Regions from separate parts of the Methylobacterium sp. WL1 genome, predicted to be linked through region 3. Evidence: predicted binding sites of a transcription regulator. Region 3 holds the regulator's gene; each other region holds the start of a gene.
What was found. The regulator PhoB, encoded in region 3, activates phosphate uptake and scavenging genes when phosphate is short. The targets are predictions, from matches to a motif close to TGTCATNNANCTGTCAT.

Region 1 (6,025 bases), 1.2 Mb from region 3:
CTGGTGACCGCCACCGGGCGCGCTCGCCCCGATCGGTGCGACCGAGAAGGTGACCGGCACGGTGCCGGCACGCTGGAACGTGAGCGTCCCGGACACGCTGTCGCCGGCCTTCGGGGCGCCCGAAAGGCCCTCGAACATCAGGTGATAGCCGCCGGGCTTCAGCTCCACGGTCTCGCCTGGCTTGACCGTCAGGCCTCCGGAGACCGGGGCCATCTTCATCACGCCGCCCTCCATCGACATGGAGTGGATCTCGCCCAAGCGCGCGAACGGCACCGCGGCGCCCGTCAGCGTGTCCGGGGCGGTGCCGGAGTTGCGGATCGTCACGTAGCCGCCAGCGACCTTGGCGCCGTTCGGCGTGGCGCGCAACCAGGGCGTGTCGATCGTGAGGTCGCCGGCCTTGATCGGGTCGGCCTGGGCCGCCCCCGTGAACACGCTGAGGCCGAGGAGGGCCGCGCAAAAGATCTTCATCGGCATGCTTCCGTCCTGAGGATGATGATCGACCGAGACGACACGTCAGGCCCGCGCGGCCGGTCCTTATGAGGAAGGCGGAATCCTGCGCCGGCCCGCGTTGCGGTGACATCTCTGCCACACTGGTCCACCCAGGACTGTTGTCGCCGTGCCGCATCCAGTCGCCACGTGCGCTGGCGCACGCCGACGCCACAATCCGGCCCCTTCGATAGGGAGTCTTAAGGCCATCCCGACACCGTGGCGACCGAGTACACCCGCTCTCGCCATGAACTGACGAACTCCGGACAAGAGCCAGCGACTGATGCGCATCAAGGCAACAAACCGGTTCACCGCCATGCTGGGCGTCGCCGCGCTCGGCACGCTCGGCCTCGGTGCCGCCGAGGCCCGCGACCAGGGCAACTATGCCCAGGCCGAATGGGCGCAGGACTACGCTTCGCCCGCCGCCATGCAGGTGCAGCGCGAGACCGTACCGATCCTGTCGCCCCAGACCGTGTCGGCGACCGAGCAGATGGTCGAGCGCTACCGGGACATCGTCAACCGCGGCGGCTGGCGCCCGGTCTCCGGCGCCGACCGCCTGCGCGTCGGCGCCAAGGGCCCGGCCGTGGCCGCGGTGCGCCAGCGCCTGATCGTCACCGGCGACCTCGATCCGGCCGCCGGCGGCTCCGGCGTGTACGATTCCTACGTCTCGGCCGGCGTGAAGCGGTTCCAGGCCCGCCACGGCCTCAGCCAGACCGGCGCCATGAGCCTCGCCACCCAGCAGGCGATGAACGTGCCCGCCGACGTGCGGCTGCATCAGCTCGAGACCAACGTCGTCCGCCTGCGCTCCTATTCGGGCGATCTCGGCCGGCGCTTCGTGATCATGAACATCCCGGCCGCCCTGGTGGAGACCGTGGAGAACGGCCAGGTCGTCACGCTGCACGCCGCCGGCGTCGGCAAGATCGACCGCCAGTCGCCGATCATGAACACCAAGGCGACCCAGATCAACTTCAACCCGACCTGGACGGTCCCGGCTTCCATCGTGAAGAAGGACCTGATCCCGAAGATGCAGAAGGATCCGAACTACCTCACCGACAACAAGATCCACATCCTGTCGGGCAACGGCGAGGTCTCGCCGCGCTCGATCAACTGGAACTCGGACGAGGGCACGCGCTTCACCTACCGGCAGGAATCGGGCGCCGATTTCAACTCGATGGGAATCGTGCGCATCAACATCCCGAACCCCTACGGCGTGTTCATGCACGACACGAACACCAAGGGCGTGTTCGGCGACGATTTCCGCTTCATCTCGTCGGGCTGCGTGCGCGTGCAGAACGTGCGCGAGTACATCACGTGGCTCCTGAAGGACACGCCCGGCTGGGGCCGCGAGCAGGTCGAGCAGGCGATCGAGAGCGGCAAGCGCGTCGACGCCAACATCGCCCAGCCGGTGCCGGTCTACTGGACCTACATCACCGCCTGGGCGACCCCGGACGGCCTCGTGCAGTTCCGTGACGACATCTACAAGCGCGACGGCGTGAACGTGCCCTCGACCATCGGGGCGCCGACCCCGGTCGCCAGCGCCGAGCCGCTGCCCCAGACCTTCGAGCCCGGCGACGAAGAGTAAGTTCGCCGCGCGCCGCGCTTATCGGGTTCAGCCGAGGCCCGCACCCCGACCCGGGGTGCGGGCCTCGCGCGTTTGGGGCCGCTCTGTCATCCGGCAGTCAAATGCCTCTGCTTGGCCTTTGCCGCCGAGTAGGAGCCCCCGATGCCACGCGATTCGATCCCAGCGTCCGGACGTCTGACCCGCCGGGAGACCGTCGCCGGCGCCGCCGCCCTCTCGCTCCTGGCCGGCCGTGCCGGCGCGCAGGGATCCGCTGAGGCCACGGGCATCGTCTATGCCGTCGGGGCGGCCGGTTCCACGCGCGCGCCGCTGCCGGGCGTGCTGGTCTCCAACGGCCGGGAGGTGGTGCGGACGGACGGGGACGGCCGCTACCGCCTGCCGATGCCGGGAGACGGGGTGGTGTTCGTGATCAAGCCGCCGGGCTATGCCCTGCCGCGGGACGCCGACAACGTGCCCCGCCACTCCTACATCCACCAGCCCGGCGGGACGCCCGCGGGCCTCGGCCTGCGCTACAGGGGCCTCGCGCCTACCGGTCCGCTCCCGGCCTCGATCGACTTCACCCTGACGAAGGCCGACGAGCCGGCGGATTTCGACGTGATCCTGTTCACCGATCCGCAGCCCGAGAGCCGGTTCGAGCTCGACCACGTGCGCGACACCGCAGTCGCCCGGGCGATGGCGATCCCGGCGGCCTTCGGCCTCACCACCGGCGACGTGCTGTTCGACGACCTCTCGCTCTACGGCCGCTCCAACCGCATCGTCGGGCGGATCGGCCTGCCGTGGTACAGCCTGCCCGGCAACCACGACCTCAACATGCAGGCACCGGACGCCCGCCACAGCCGCGAGACCTGGAAGCGCGTGTTCGGGGCGCCGACCTACGCGTTCCGTCACGGGCGGGCGCTGTTCGTGATGATCGACAACGTCGAGTGGATGGGGCCGCCGGTGCCCGTGGGGGCCAACACCTACCGGGGCCATGTCGGAGAGCGCTCGCTCACCTTCCTGAAGAACCTTCTGGCCGAAATCCCGCCGGACGATTTGATCGTGCTGGCGACCCATATCCCGCTGGTGACCGATACCGGCGACGACCCGCGCAGCGCGACGATCGACCGGGCCGCGCTCCTCGACCTGTTGGCCGGCCGGACGGTGCTGAGCCTCGCCGGCCACACCCACACCACCGAGCACCATTACCTTGCGGAGCGGCACCACCACCACGTGATGACCGCCGTGTCCGGCTCGTGGTGGAGCGGGCCGGATACCCGCACCGGCATCCCGTCCGCCGACAGCCGCGACGGCACGCCGAACGGCTTCCACGTGCTCTCGATCCGCGGCACCGACTACACCACTCGCTTCGTCCCCGCCCAGGGCGAGCCGGACGCGGCGATGCGGATCGCCTTCGAGAGCGAATTGCGCCCGGCCGCCCCCGAGATCGTCCGGGCGAGCCACCCGATGCAGGGGCTGCGCCCGCCGGTCCCGCAGGACGCGCTGACGGCGACCAATCTCGTGGTCAACGTGTTCGACGGCGGCCCGCGCACGAACCTCGCGATTCGGATCGGCGACCGCGCGCCGGCGCCGATGGCGCGGACGCGCCGGCTCGATCCGTTCGTGACCGAACTCTACGCCCGCTATCCCGAGACCAGGAAGAGCTGGGTGCAGGCGACGCCCTCGACCCACATCTGGACCGCGGGCCTGCCCGACGACCTCGCGCCGGGCGCCCACCGGGTCACGGTCGCGGGCACCGACGAGTACGGCCGGCCGATCCGCGCCTGCGTCGTGCTCGAAGTCACGGGCGACGGCGCGCGCGGTTAGGAGGTCACGTCGGTGCGAGCATGAACGCGGCCTGCGTCGCACGCGTCAACGCCGCGCGGAGGACCGTGATCGCGGCCATCAGGACGATGGTGAGCGCCGCGGCCTCCCACGGGCTTCGAGCGATCGGACCCCAGACGTTTTGGACGGCGAACAGGCTCAAGTTCGACGCGACCAGATAGATCAGGACGTGCCGACCGGGGCTGGTCCAGAGGCGCGGGACCGCGATGCGCCGCACGATCGCCATGCTGGCCGCCCGGTAGAGCAGCAGGAACAGCGCAGGCCCGATCACCCACACGGTCGATGGCGGGAACCGCAAGGCAGGCTCCCGGTGATCGACGCGACGGTCAGGAGGGCGTAGGTCGCCGACGCGGCGAGGCAGAGATCGATGCCGCCGAAAGGCTCCGTCCTGTCGGCGTAAAAGGCCCCCAGGAACAGCCACATCGCGTACGGGGCGAGTGGGAAATACGTGTTGTCCGGCGCGGGGACGAAGATCGCCAGCCAGGGCAGATCGGGACCGTCGAACGGGAGACATCCGAACGCGGCCGAGGCTGCAACGCACGCCATCAGACAGGCCGGCCTGCGGACGACGTGCCCGAGCCCTCTGCCGAGCCAAACCATCGCGAGGCTCAGGACGAAGAACGAGGCGAGGAATTCGCTGTGGCCCGGCAGGTCCATCAGCGTCACCACGCCGAGGATCCGCGCCGCCGACCACCCGTTGCCGTCGGTCAGGATTACGGCTCCGATCCCGGACAGGTAGAAGGCCAGCAGGATCTTGGCCGGCCCCTGCAGCCGCTCCCACACCGGCCTAACCCGGCCGGACCGGGCGGACAGGGCCGTCCCCCAGCCGAATGCGAACAGAAATCCCGAGAAGCTCACGAGGTTGATGACGTTGGACAGGCCCGCCGTGAACCCGTCGATCGGGGCCTGGACGATCTGGACGACGTGGGCGAACACCATGCCCAGTACGAGGAACGTCTTGAAGACATCGAGTTCGACGCACCGATCCGTACGGACATTCCGGATGGACAAGACGTGGCCTCGGACTGCGACATCGAAGCGGCGGCGAGGCCACGCTGTGCAGTCCCCATGGTCGTCGGGAAGGGTAAAGATCGCATGCTGTGGGCCTGCCGCGCGATCCCTGGGCAGCTCCGTCGAGGCTGCTGCGCAGCACACGGTCGAAAGATGCGGTCGGATATCCGCCATGACCGGCCTCAGCCGGCCCGGCCGATTGGACCGGAACCCGTCGAAGTCGCGTTGATGGCGACCGTGGCGTTGCGGTCGGGAACGCCGCGACGCCGGGGATCCGACACCGCGGACGCGATGGCGTTCCGCGAGGCCGCATTCCTGGGACGGCAGCCGACGCAACCCGGCGATCACGCCCGCAACGGCCATCAGCGGGCGACGATCAGATCCTTGATCCGCGCGGCGAGCGCCTCCATCGGGAAGGGCTTGGTCAGCACCTGCATGCCGGGCTCCAGGTGGCCGTGCCCCAGCACCGCGTTCTCGGCGTAGCCGGTGATGAACAGAACCTTGAGGTTGGGGCGCCGCTCGCGGCCGGCATCCGCCATCTGCCGGCCGTTCATCCCCCCGGGCAGGCCGACATCGGTGACGAGCAGGTCGATATGCACGTCCGACTGCAGGACCTTGAGCCCCGCGGTGCTGTCGGCCGCCTCGATCGCGGTATAGCCGAGATCCTCCAGCACCTTGGTGACCAGCATCCGCACGGACGGCTCGTCGTCCACGATCAGCACGGTCTCGTCCTGGCCGGCCCGCGCCACGCTGGAGAGCTGCAGGGCGACTTCGCCGCCTTCGGCCTCACCGCAATGACGCGGCATGTACAGGCACACGGTCGTGCCCCTGCCGACCTCCGATTCGATCCGCACCTGGCCTCCCGATTGCTGCGCGAAGCCGTGGATCATCGAGAGCCCGAGGCCGGTGCCCTGGCCGATCGGCTTCGTGGTGAAGAACGGCTCGAACACCCGGGCGATCACCTCCGGGGGCATGCCGGTGCCGGTGTCGGTCACGCTCAGCACGAGATACGGGCCTTCGGGGAGGTCGTGCCGGAGGGCCGCGGCCCGATCCAGGTGGGTGTTGGCGGTCTCGATGGTGATGCGCCCGCCCGCCGGCATGGCGTCGCGGGCGTTGATGCACAAGTTC
Region 2 (6,025 bases), 1.4 Mb from region 3:
TGCGGATGAAGTCGGCGCGGTTGGCGTAGAACCCATCGCGGACCATCAGGTCGACCCGGCCGAGATCGACGAAGCCCAGGTTGATCGTGATCTTCTCGCTATCCGGCACCTTGGGCCGGAGTTCCGGTACGGTGTCTGCCATCGCCTCGCCCTCTCCAGCCCATCCGGTTGGATGGTTTAGAGATGGTGAGCGGATGCCGCAGCGCAAGATACGGTCGCGACGCGTCTCGAAACGGTCGCGGTTTCAAAGGGTCGGCGGCCCGTTGCGTGTCCGGGGCGGAGCCCTGGTGTCCGGCTTCGCCCGAGTTCGGGGCTGCGCCCCCCGAACCCCGCCGAAGGGCCTCGGGCCCTTCGGGAGCCCGTATCGCGACGCATCATCAGTCCGCGCCGATCCCCCGTCCCTTCAGGCTGGCGCCGATCTCGTCGAGGACGGAGGCGTCGTCGATGGTCGCCGGCATCGTCCAGGGCTCGTGGTCGGCGATGCGCTTCATGGTGGCGCGCAGGATCTTGCCGGACCGGGTTTTCGGCAGGCGCGGCACGGTGAGCGCCAGCTTGAACGCAGCCACGGGCCCGATCTCGTCGCGCACCTTGGCGACCAACTCGCGCTCGATGTCCTCGGGCGCGCGGTCGACCCGGGCCTTGAGCACCACGAAGCCGCAGGGCACCTCGCCCTTCAGCGCGTCGCGGATGCCGATCACCGCGCATTCGGCGACATCGGGGTGGCCGGCCAGCACCGCCTCCATGCCGCCGGTGGACAGGCGATGGCCCGCGACGTTGATGATGTCGTCGGTCCGCCCGAGCACGGTGATGTAGCCGTCGGCGTCGATCACCCCGGCATCCGAGGTGTCGTAGTAGCCCGGGAAGGTGGCGAGGTAGCTCGACTGCATCCGGGCGTCCGAGCCCCACAGGGTCGGCAGGCAGCCGGGCGGCAGGGGCAGCCGGATCGCGATGGTGCCCATCGTGCCGGGCGGGACCGGCTTGCCGCCCTCGTCCAGGACCGCGACCGCGTAGCCCGGCATCGGCACGCAGGTGCTGCCGTGCTTGACCGGCAGGAGGCCGAGGCCCAACGGGTTGCCGGCGATCGGCCAGCCGGTCTCGGTCTGCCACCAATGGTCGATGACCGGGCGATCCAGCGCCCGCTCGGCCCAGGCGACCGAATCCGGGTCGGCCCGCTCCCCGGCCAGGAACAGGCTGCGGAAGGCGGACAGGTCGTAGTCGCCCACCAGCGCCCCGGCCGGATCCTCCTTCTTGATCGCGCGCAGGGCCGTCGGCGCCGTGAACAGACAGACTACGCCGTGCTCGGCGACCACCCGCCAGAACGCCCCGGCATCGGGCGTGCCTACCGGCTTGCCCTCGTACAGGACCGTGGTGCAGCCGTGCAGCAGCGGCGCGTAGACGATGTAGGAATGGCCGACCACCCAGCCGATATCGGAGGCGCAGAAATAGGTCTCGCCGGGCCGGACGCCGTAGAGGTTCGGCATCGACCAGGCGAGCGCCACAAGGTAGCCGCCGGTATCCCGGACCACGCCCTTCGGCTTGCCGGTCGTCCCGGAGGTGTAGAGGACGTAGAGCGGGTCGGTGGCGGCCACCGGCACGCAGGCGGCGCGTTTTGCCCGCCGCCTCGGCGGCCGCGACGGCCTCGGCCCAATCGTGGTCGCGGCCCGCGACGAGCGTCGCGGCGCATTGAGGACGCTGCAGGATCAGGCAGGCGTCGGGCTTGTGCCGGGAGGTGGCGATCGCGAGGTCCAGCAGCGGCTTGTAGGCGACCACCCGGTTCGGCTCCAGGCCGCAGGAGGCCGCCAGCACCACCTTCGGGGCCGCATCCTCGATCCGCACCGCCAATTCGTTCGCCGCGAAGCCGCCGAACACCACCGAGTGGACGGCGCCCAGCCGGGCGCAGGCCAGCATGCCGAACAGGGCCTCGGGCACCATCGGCATGTACAGGATCACCCGGTCGCCCTTGCCGACGCCGAGATCGGCCAAGACGGCCGCGAGCGTCGCCACCGAATCGCGCAGGGCCCGGTAGCTGATGCTGCGCTTCGTGCCGGTGACGGGGGAATCGTACAGGATCGCCGCCTGCTCGGCCCGCGCCCCGTCGGCGTGGCGGTCCACCGCGTTGTGGCAGGCGTTGAGCGTCCCGTCCGGGAACCAGCGGCCGTAGGGCCCGGCGTCCGGCGCGAAGATCTGCTCGGGCGCGCGCGACCAGTCGAGCGCCCGGGCCGCCTCGCGCCAGAACGCCTCCGGGTCGCGGCGCGCCGCGTCATAGATCTCGGGATAGCGGCCCGGCAGGCTGGCGGTGGTCATGGGCGCGGCGTGTCCTCGGAGCCGCTCTCCGGCGGCATCCCGGAGAGATTAGCCGATTCTGATTTTTTTGCGCGCGCGAGCGGTCGTCCAAGTGGATGATAACGCGCTTATGGATCGCTACCGGGCTCAGCCGAAGAGCCGGCTTCTCCTACCCAGTCCCATCATTCTGATGTTCTGGACCGAAGCGGAGGCCTCGAAGGAGGGTTCCAGGGATCGCGGCTGCATCTGGAGGGCGCCTTCGAGGCTCAGTGGCGCGGGCGCCTCGCGACGGGGTCTCGGTTGGAAGAGCGTAAAACACGCGTGCAGAGAACCGCCGCACCGGGCGGACCGATACGGCGGTTCTCATCTTGAAAGTATGTTCGTGGGACAGTCAGGCGTCGCTCAGTGCAACGTATCGTTGCCGGCTTGCAGCCTTTTGATTTCGTCCTTGAGAAGAAGTTTCCGTCGCTTCAGTTCGGCAATGTGGAGGTCGTTCGCAGAAGGCCTGTGGATCGCCTCGTGAATCTCGCGCTCGAGGGCTTCGTGCTTCCGGGCGAGTTGGCTCAAATGCGTCTGCAGCGACATGAGTCGAATCTCCTGTCATTGTTCCGACACATGGAGACTGGCACAGGATGCCGCACCTGTCGAAGCCTTTTCTCCGGCCAAGCCTCACGAATGCTTGCACGGCCGGCTTGTCCCGCGGCGGGGCGTAACGCATGCTCTTCGATCTGGAACGGTCTTCGATCCCGCGGGTGATGATGGCGGACGAGTCGGGTGAGAGCGCGCAGTCGGACCTCGAGGCCGAGCTGAGTCGTCTGCGCGAGGAGCACCGGGGCCTCGACGGCGCCATCGAGGCGCTGGAGCGCAGCGTCGCCGGGGATCAGCTTCAGATCCAGCGCTTGAAGAAGCGCAAGCTGACCCTGCGCGACCGGATCTACCATATCGAGGATGCCCTCACCCCCGATATCATCGCTTAGAGCGCGCCGCCGAAGTGGATGCCGGTTCGGGGTGAGCGAGCGCAGCGCGTCGCACCGGAAGCCGGAAACCATCTTCCGGGACGGTCCACCGATGCCGGTGGACGCACTGGCCCGCCGCCTTGCCGCCGGGCCGCCTCGCCTGTAAGCGGCCTCTTTTGCCGGGACATACGATGGCGTCGCCTCCCGTCGCGATCATCATGGGCAGTCAGTCCGACTGGGCGACCATGCGGCACGCCGCCGAGACGCTCGATGCGCTCGCGGTGCCGTACGACGCCCGGATCGTGTCGGCCCACCGCACCCCGGACCGGCTCGTGGCCTTCGCCAAGGGCGCGGTGGCGGACGGGTTCAAGGTCGTGATCGCCGGTGCCGGCGGGGCCGCGCACCTGCCCGGCATGGCGGCCGCGATGACCCGCCTGCCGGTCTTCGGCGTTCCTGTGGAATCGAAGGCCCTGTCCGGCCAGGACAGCCTGCTGTCGATCGTCCAGATGCCGGCCGGCATTCCCGTCGGGACGCTGGCGATCGGCCGGGCCGGCGCGGTCAACGCGGCGCTGCTGGCGGCCGCGGTGCTGGCGCTTGGCGATCCGGGCCTGGCGGAGCGGCTCGAGGCGTGGCGCGCGGCCCAGACCGCGTCGGTGGCCGAGCGGCCGGTGACGGAAACGCATTCGTGACGGACACACCCCTGAAGCCCGGCTCCACCCTCGGCATCGTCGGCGGCGGGCAGCTCGGGCGCATGATCGCGCTCGCGGCGGCCGCTTACGGCCTGAAGGTGCACGTCTACGCGCCCGATCAGGACAGCCCCGCCTTCGACGTCTGCGCCCGGACGACCTGCGCGGCCTACGACGACCCGCAAGCGCTCGCCGCCTTCGCGCGCAGCGTCGACGCGGTGACCTACGAGTTCGAGAACATCCCGCGCGCCACCGCCGACATCCTGGCCCGGCACGCGCCCCTGCACCCGAACGCCGAAGCTTTGGCCACCACCCAGGATCGCCTCAGCGAAAAGGAATTCATCAACCGGCTCGGAATTCCGACCGCCCCGTTCCAGGCGGTCGACACGCCCGATGACCTCGACCGGGCGATCGCGGCGCTCGGCCTTCCGGCGGTGCTCAAGACCCGCCGGTTCGGCTACGACGGCAAGGGCCAGCGCATCCTGCGCGAGCGCGCCGAGGGCGACCGCAACGCGCTGTTCGCCGAGTTCGGCGGCGCGCCGCTGATCCTGGAGGGCTTCGTGCCGTTCGAGCGCGAGGTCTCGGTGGTCGCCGCCCGCGGCCGTGACGGCGGCTTCGCGGCCTTCGACCTGTGCGAGAACGAGCACCGCGACCACATCCTGGCGCTGACCCGGGTGCCGGCCCCCGGCCTGACGCCCGAGACCGCCCGCGCCGCCCTCGACATCGCCAAGCGGATCGCCGATGCGCTGGACTATGTCGGCGTGCTCGCCGTCGAGATGTTCCTGGTGCGCCAGGACGGAGCCGAGCGGCTGGTGGTCAACGAGATCGCGCCGCGGGTCCACAATTCCGGGCACTGGACCATCGAGGGGGCGACGACCTCGCAATTCGCCCAGCATGTCCGCGCGGTGTGCGGTTGGCCGCTCGGCGACTCGGCCCGGATCGGCGGGTTGCCGGTGGAGATGCGCAACCTGATCGGCGCCCAGGCCGACGATTGGTCGGGCCTGCTGGCCGAGCCCGGCGCCCACCTGCACCTCTACGGCAAGGGCGAGGCCCGGCCCGGCCGCAAGATGGGCCACGTCACCCGGCTGGGATCCGTTCCGATCCCCTGATCGAGCCCGGTTCTGCGGCTTCGGGAACACACCGGACCGGCCGCACGCGTGCCGGAGGCCGCCCCCGGACGCCTGCGCGCCGTCGAGCCATACCTTCGCCACATCCCGCCGCTTCCACCACATCGTGGGCGGTCACGGAACCGCGCGCCTTTAAGCCGGCATTCACCGCGATGCGCGACGGTGCCTCGGAGACGAGGGGCGCGGCGCGGGCCGGGCGACAGGACAATCGGGGGCGGGGTGCGCGCGAAGGCGGGCCGCGCCCCGGGAGAGTGGGGCGATGATCGTACGCAACGGGCTGGCACACAAGATCGCGCTGATCGGCGCGGCCACGCTCTCGGCCGCGGCCCTTGCGGGCTGTGAAACCGTCGGCAGTGCCGCCAGCCCGCGGCAATACGCGGTGGTGGAGACCGACACCACCGGCGCCACCAACGTCAACATCGCGTCGCTGACCGAGGTGATCCAGCGCAACCCGAACGACGCTGCCGCCTACAACACCCGCGGCGCCGCCTATGCCCGGGCCGGCCAGTTCAACGACGCCATCGCCGACTTCACAAAGGCGATCCAGATCGACCCGAATTCGGGTTCGGCCTACAACAACCGCGCGCTGGCCGAGCGCCAGGTCGGCCGCGACGCCGCCGCGCTGCAGGATTTCAGCAAGGCGATCAGCATCGACCCGAATTACGGGCCGGCCTATATCGGCCGCGCCAACGTCGAGCGCGCCCAGGGCAACGTCGACCAGGCCCTGTCCGACCTCAACGTCGCGATCCGGCTGATGCCCGAATCGGCCGAGGCCTACCATGCCCGCGGCCTGGTCCGGCAGAAGCAGGGACAGGACACCCAGGCGATCGCCGACTTCGACGCCGCGATCGACCGCAACCCGTTCGTGTCCGCGCCGTACGCGGCCCGCGGCCAGAGCCTGATCGCCACCAATCAGTACCCGAAGGCGATCGAGGACTACAACGCGGCGCTCAACGTCAACAACAAGGACGCC
Region 3 (6,025 bases):
GACCTGGGAGGTGGTCCGCCACGTGCTGGTGCCGCAGGCTTCCGTCTCGATCATCGGCGCGATCATGCTCGGCCTCGGCCGCGCCCTCGGCGAGACCATGGCGGTGACTTTCGTGATCGGCAACGCCAACCGCCTCTCGGCCTCGATCTTCGACCCGAGCTCGACCATCGCATCGCGCATCGCCAACGAGTTCAACGAGGCCGACGGTCTCCAGCTCAACGCCCTGATGGCCCTGGGCTGCATCCTCTTCATCATCACCTTCGTGGTGCTCATCATCGCCCGGCTGCTGACGCGCCGCGTCAAAGCTGCCTGAGGAGGGCTCTCGATGGACGCGTCCAACCCCATGGCCTTCAACACCGCCGCGCCGCGCCGCTCCGGACGGGTCCGCCCCAGCCGGCGGATCGCCGACCGCGTGCTGCGCACCGCCTGCCTGGTCGCCACGATCGTGGGCGCCGTGGTGCTCGGCTCGATCCTGCTGATGCTGATCATCCAGGGCGTGCAGGGCTTCACGCCCGCCATGTTCATGCACCCGACCCCGGGCCCCGGCTCCGAGGGCGGCGGCATCGCCAACGCGATCCTGGGTAGCCTGGTGCTCACCGGGATCGGGATCACGATCGCGACGCCGGTCGGCGTCATGGCCGGGACCTACCTGGCCGAGTACGGCCGGTTCTCGAAGATCGCCGGGCTGATCCGCTTCCTCAACGACATCCTGCTCTCGGCGCCGTCGATCCTGATCGGCCTGTTCGTCTACACCCTGATGGTGCGGCCGATGGGGACCTATTCGGGCTGGGCCGGCGGCGTGGCGCTCGCCATCATCGCCGTGCCGGTGATCGTACGCACCACCGAGGACATGATGCGCCTGGTGCCCGGCACCCTGCGCGAGGCCGGGGCCGCTCTCGGGGCCCCGCCCTCGACGGTGATCATCAGCGTCACCTGGCGGGCGGCCTCGGCCGGCATCGTCACGGGGATCATCCTGGCGCTGGCCCGCATCGCCGGCGAGACCGCGCCGCTCCTGTTCACCGCGCTCAACAACAATTCGTGGTTCTCGCCCGACCTCATGGGCGGCGTCGCGAACCTTCCGGTCATGATCTACCAGTTCGCCCTCTCACCCTATCCGAACTGGCAGAGCCTCGCCTGGGCCGGGGCGCTCCTCATCACCGCGACGATCCTGGTGCTGTCGATCATCGCCCGTCTCGTCATCAAGCCGCAGATGTCGCGCTAAGACCCTTCTCGAGGACACGACGATGAACGCCGCTTCCGCGATCCCCACGGTCGATCTCACCCGCAACCACGCCAACGAGGGCGGTGCGGTCCGGATCGCCGTGAAGGGTCTGAACTTCTACTACGGCAGCTTCCACGGGCTGAAGAACGTGGACATCAACTTCCACGACCGCCAGGTCACGGCCCTGATCGGGCCGTCCGGCTGCGGCAAGTCCACGCTGCTGCGCTGCTTCAACCGGATCTACAGCCTCTACCCGGAGCAGCGGGCCGAAGGTCAGATCATGCTCGACGGCGAGAACATCCTCGACCCGTCCGTCGACCTGAACGACCTGCGCTCGCGGATCGGCATGGTTTTCCAGAAGCCCACCCCGTTCCCGATGTCGATCTACGACAACGTGGCCTTCGGGCTGCGCCTCTACGAGAAGCTGCCGAAATCCGAACTCGACGGGCGGGTGGAGCAGTCCCTGCGCAAGGCCGCCCTCTGGGACGAGGTGAAGGACAAGCTGCGCCAGGCGGGCACCGGGCTCTCCGGCGGCCAGCAGCAGCGCCTGTGCATCGCCCGCACCGTGGCCCAGAGCCCGGAGGTGATCCTGTTCGACGAGCCGACCTCGGCGCTCGACCCGATCTCCACGGGCCGCATCGAGGAACTGATCGAGCAGCTGCGCGACGAGTTCACCATCGTGATCGTCACGCACAACATGCAGCAGGCTGCGCGCATCTCGCAGTTCACCGCCTTCATGTACCTGGGTGAATTGATCGAGTTCGGCCCCACCAACCGCATGTTCATGAACCCTGTGGAGCAGCGGACCCAGGATTACATCACCGGGCGGTTCGGTTAAGCCAATCGCGGAAGTTTCGCGGAAGAGTTGATGACCGGATCGGCACATGTTTGCGCGTCGATCTCAAGACGCGGAGCCGCGCCCGATCGGAATTCGACCGGGCGCTACTCCGAGGCATGTTGCGTTGACCTGGGAACATCGGCCTATTCCGGTTGTTTTTGTCGCGTTCCGAAATCTGCTCCGCTCCGCATCATGACGTGAACTATCCAAGGGACTGGGTACCGGGAAACGTACAACGGTATCCGTGATCGCAGCGGCGGGTTTCCGCCAGACCTCGCGGATCAAGGTTTGCGGGACGCCATCGAAGGATCCACCATGCCCGGCCATATCGTCAGTTCCTACGACACCGACCTGGATGACCTGCGTCGCTCGATTTCCGAGATGGGCGGCGTCGCCGAGAAGATGGCCGCCGAGGCGACCGATGCCCTCGTCCGCCGGGACGATACGCTCGCCCAGGCGGTGATCCTCGCCGACAAGCGCCTCGATGCGCTCCAGCGTGACATCGAAGAGCGGGCAGTGCTGCTCATCGCCCGGCGTCAGCCGCTGGCGATCGACCTGCGCGAGACCATCTCGGCAATCCGCGTGTCCGGCGATCTGGAGCGGATCGGCGACCTCGCCAAGAACGTCGCCAAGCGGGTCGTCGCGATCTCCGATCAGGCGCCTGCGCAGAAGATCGTGCTCGGCGTGCGCCACATGAGCGACCTCGCGGAAGCTCAGCTCAAGGATATCCTCGACGCCTATGCCAGCCGCGACATCAAGGCGGCCTACGATGTCTGGGAGCGGGATGGCGAGATCGATGCCCTGTACAATTCGCTGTTCCGCGAGCTCCTCACCTACATGATGGAGGATCCGCGCAACATCTCGTTCTGCACGCATCTGCTCTTCTGCGCGAAGAACGTCGAACGCATCGGCGACCACACCACCAATATCGCCGAGACGATCCATTACCTCGCCACCGGTGAGACGCTGGCGGGCGAGCGGCCGAAGAACGACGCGTCGAACTACGCGACGGTCGGGCCTGCCGCCACGGCCCCGTGACATGCGGTTCGCGGTTCCTCCGCAGCGCGCACTCCCACCTGCGGGACAAAGCCCCGGTGGGAGTGCGCGTGGGTTGAGGAATCGCGGCCCCTGCCGCACCATCGGCGCGTCCGGGCCCTCCGGCGCGGTTGATTCGATGCGTGCCGAATTCGGAACAGGTTATCGAACGTGAGCATGCAAGTCCTGATCGTCGAGGACGAGGAGGCGCTGACTACCCTGCTGCGCTACAACCTGGAGGCCGAAGGATTCCTGGTGGATTCGGCCAGTCGCGGTGACGACGCCGAACTGCTCCTGGCCGAGCGCACGCCCGATCTGGTCCTGCTCGACTGGATGCTGCCCGGCCTCTCGGGCATCGAGTTGTGCCGCCGCATCCGGGCCCGACGCGAGACCGAGCGTCTGCCGGTGATCATGCTCACCGCGCGCGGCGAGGAAGGCGACCGGGTCCGCGGGCTCGGAACCGGCGCCGACGACTACATCGTCAAGCCGTTCTCGGTGCCGGAACTGCTGGCCCGCGTTCGGGCGCTGCTGCGTCGGGCCAAGCCGGCCCACGTCGCCGACCGTCTGGCGGCGGGCGACATTGAGCTCGACCGCTCCGGCCACCGGGTCCGGCGCGCCGGCGAGGAACTCCATCTCGGGCCAACCGAATTCAGGCTGCTCGAATTCCTGATGCTGGCGCCGGGCCGGGTTTTTTCCCGTGAACAGCTCCTCGACGGGGTCTGGGGCCACGACGTCTACATCGACGAGCGCACCGTGGACGTGCATGTCGGGCGGCTGCGCAAGGCGCTCAACGCCCCCCGGCAGGCCGACCCGATCCGCACCGTGCGGGGCTCGGGATACGCCTTCGACGAGACGTTTTCCCTCGAAGCCTGAAGACCTCCAGCCCGTCGGGGCGGAACGGCGCGCCTGCCTCCTCGGTCAGCGTGCCAGCGCTGCGCTCTTACCGGAGGCGGCCGGTACCGCCTGCAAGGCCGCCAGCACCGTTCCCTCGGTGAGGATCTGCGGCAGCACCTTTGCCTCCCCAGTGCCCGTGTAGAGCAGGTACAGCGGGACGCCGCTGCGCCCATGCGCCTCCAGCAGGCGGGTGATCTCGGGGTTCTGGTTGGTCCAGTCGCCCTTCAGGTAGGTCACACCCCGATCATTCATGGCGGCCCGCACGGCCTTCGTGGACAACGAGGTCGTCTCGTTGACCGCGCATGTGATGCACCAAGCGGCGGTCATGTTCACGAAGACCGGCCGCCGCGCGTTCACCAAGGCGTCGAGACGCGCCTGCGTGAAGGGCTCGACGCCCTCTGCGGCGGCACGGGCGACGGGCACGGCCCGGTCGCGATCGAGGGTCAGGGTCAATGCCCCGACGGCGACGACCGTCAGCAGCGCGACGCCCTGGACGCCGGGTCCGACCCGCGAAGCGGCGGCGCGCCCGTGCTCCCAGGCCCAAGCCGCGAAGCCCACCAGCACGAGGCCGATCAGCCCCACCAGAAGCCCCTGCGGGCCGACCTGCTGGGCCAGGACCCAGATCAACCACGCCACCGTTGCGTAGACCGGGAAAGCCAGAACCTGCTTCAGGGTTTCCATCCAGGCGCCCGGCCGCGGCAGCGCCCGCAGCGCCGGCGGCCACAGGGTCAGCGCCAGGAAGGGCAGGGCGAGGCCCAAGCCCATGCTGGCGAACACCGCGAGCGCGACGCCGGCGCTCTGGGTCAGCGCGAAGCCCACGGCCGAGCCCATGAACGGTGCCGTGCAGGGGGTTGCCACCAGGGTCGCGAGAACGCCCGTAAAGAATGAGCCGCTGAGACCCGAGCGCCGGGCGAGCCCGTCTCCGATGGCGGTGAGCCGACCGCCGACATGGACAACCCCCGAAAGGCTCAGGCCCATGGCGAGCAGCAGATAGGCGAGCCCGGCCACCACGGCCGGCGATTGCAGCTGGAAGCCCCAGCCGATCGCGGCCCCGCCGCCCTTGAGGGCGAGCAGCAAGCCTGCAAGGCCTAGGAAGCTTGCCATCACCCCAGCCGTGTAGGCGAGGCCGTGCAGGCGCACGCGCGCCGCGCTCTCGCCGGCATGCCGGACGAGGCCGAGCACTTTGATCGACAGGACGGGAAAGACGCAGGGCATCAGGTTGAGGATCAGCCCGCCCAGAAAGGCCAGGCCCGCCGCGGTCGCCAGGGTCAGCGCGTCGAAGGCCGGGGCGACCGGTTGGGCTGCGGCGGAAGCCTCGGGTGCAGCCACTGGGACCGGTGCAACCGGCTCGTCCCCGTACGCGAAGGCCAGGCGATGCGTTTCGGCGCCGGTCGTCTCCTCCACGGTGAGCACGCCCGGCAGGGCGGCCGGTGCCGGGTCCGTCGGGGTGCTCCGCGCGAGGGTGAGGTGCAGGCCGGATGCGTCGACGCGCATCACCTGGACGGCGGCGTTGTCGATGGCGGTCTCGGAATAGGGGAAGAACGATGCAGCCTTGATAGACTCGGGCTTTAGGCCGGCCGCGGCGAAGTCGAGTTGCAGCGTGTCGCCCTGACTCGAGAGTTGCAGCGGCCAGAGCGCAGGGGCGGGCAATGCGGTGCGAGCCCGCTCGAACATGGCAGCCTGCCCGGCATCTGGCCGGGGCTCGCCCACCGGCAGGGTCAAGGCGAGGTCGGCGGAGCCCGGGACGCATTCGGTCTCGCAGACCAGGTAGGTCAGCTTGGCCTGGATCCGCACCGGATCGGCCGGGTCGAGGCTCGGCGGCGGCGTGACCGGCACGAGCAGGGTGACCTCGCCCTCGTAGCCGTAGTTCATCAGCGTCGCGATCGCGATGCGCTCGGGGGCGGGCCACCGGATCGCGCCGGCGTTGAAGCCCGCCGGCAAGGTCCAGGTCACTTCGGGGGGCAGACCGGAATCGCCCGGGTTGCGCCAGTAGACGTGCCAGCCCGGCTTCACCTGCATCCGCACCGCCAGGGTGA

Region 1: the regulator PhoB is predicted to act here: its motif matches at 2,153-2,169, upstream of FVA80_RS17930 (calcineurin-like phosphoesterase family protein).
Region 2: the regulator PhoB is predicted to act here: its motif matches at 2,882-2,898, upstream of FVA80_RS05415 (DUF465 domain-containing protein).

Annotation. Positions count from the first base shown of each region.
Region 1 covers NZ_CP042823.1:3,695,752-3,701,776, reverse strand. Annotated here, with positions in the region: partial or broken gene FVA80_RS17940 (copper chaperone PCu(A)C) at 1-420, opposite strand, end outside; gene FVA80_RS17935 (L,D-transpeptidase family protein) at 770-2,068, shown strand; gene FVA80_RS17930 (calcineurin-like phosphoesterase family protein) at 2,210-3,868, shown strand; gene FVA80_RS17925 (hypothetical protein) at 3,873-4,184, opposite strand; gene FVA80_RS17920 (heparan-alpha-glucosaminide N-acetyltransferase domain-containing protein) at 4,154-4,897, opposite strand; gene FVA80_RS17915 (PAS domain S-box protein) at 5,260-6,025, opposite strand, start outside.
Region 2 covers NZ_CP042823.1:1,043,137-1,049,161, reverse strand. Annotated here, with positions in the region: gene FVA80_RS05425 (CopG family transcriptional regulator) at 1-142, opposite strand, end outside; partial or broken gene FVA80_RS05420 (propionyl-CoA synthetase) at 378-2,304, opposite strand; gene FVA80_RS05415 (DUF465 domain-containing protein) at 2,686-2,868, opposite strand; gene FVA80_RS05410 (DUF465 domain-containing protein) at 3,000-3,260, shown strand; gene purE (5-(carboxyamino)imidazole ribonucleotide mutase) at 3,431-3,928, shown strand; gene FVA80_RS05400 (5-(carboxyamino)imidazole ribonucleotide synthase) at 3,925-5,034, shown strand; gene FVA80_RS05395 (tetratricopeptide repeat protein) at 5,312-6,025, shown strand, end outside.
Region 3 covers NZ_CP042823.1:2,472,766-2,478,790, reverse strand. Annotated here, with positions in the region: gene pstC (phosphate ABC transporter permease subunit PstC) at 1-313, shown strand, start outside; gene pstA (phosphate ABC transporter permease PstA) at 326-1,222, shown strand; gene pstB (phosphate ABC transporter ATP-binding protein PstB) at 1,245-2,060, shown strand; gene phoU (phosphate signaling complex protein PhoU) at 2,376-3,098, shown strand; gene phoB (phosphate regulon transcriptional regulator PhoB) at 3,273-3,968, shown strand; gene FVA80_RS12085 (protein-disulfide reductase DsbD domain-containing protein) at 4,014-6,025, opposite strand, start outside.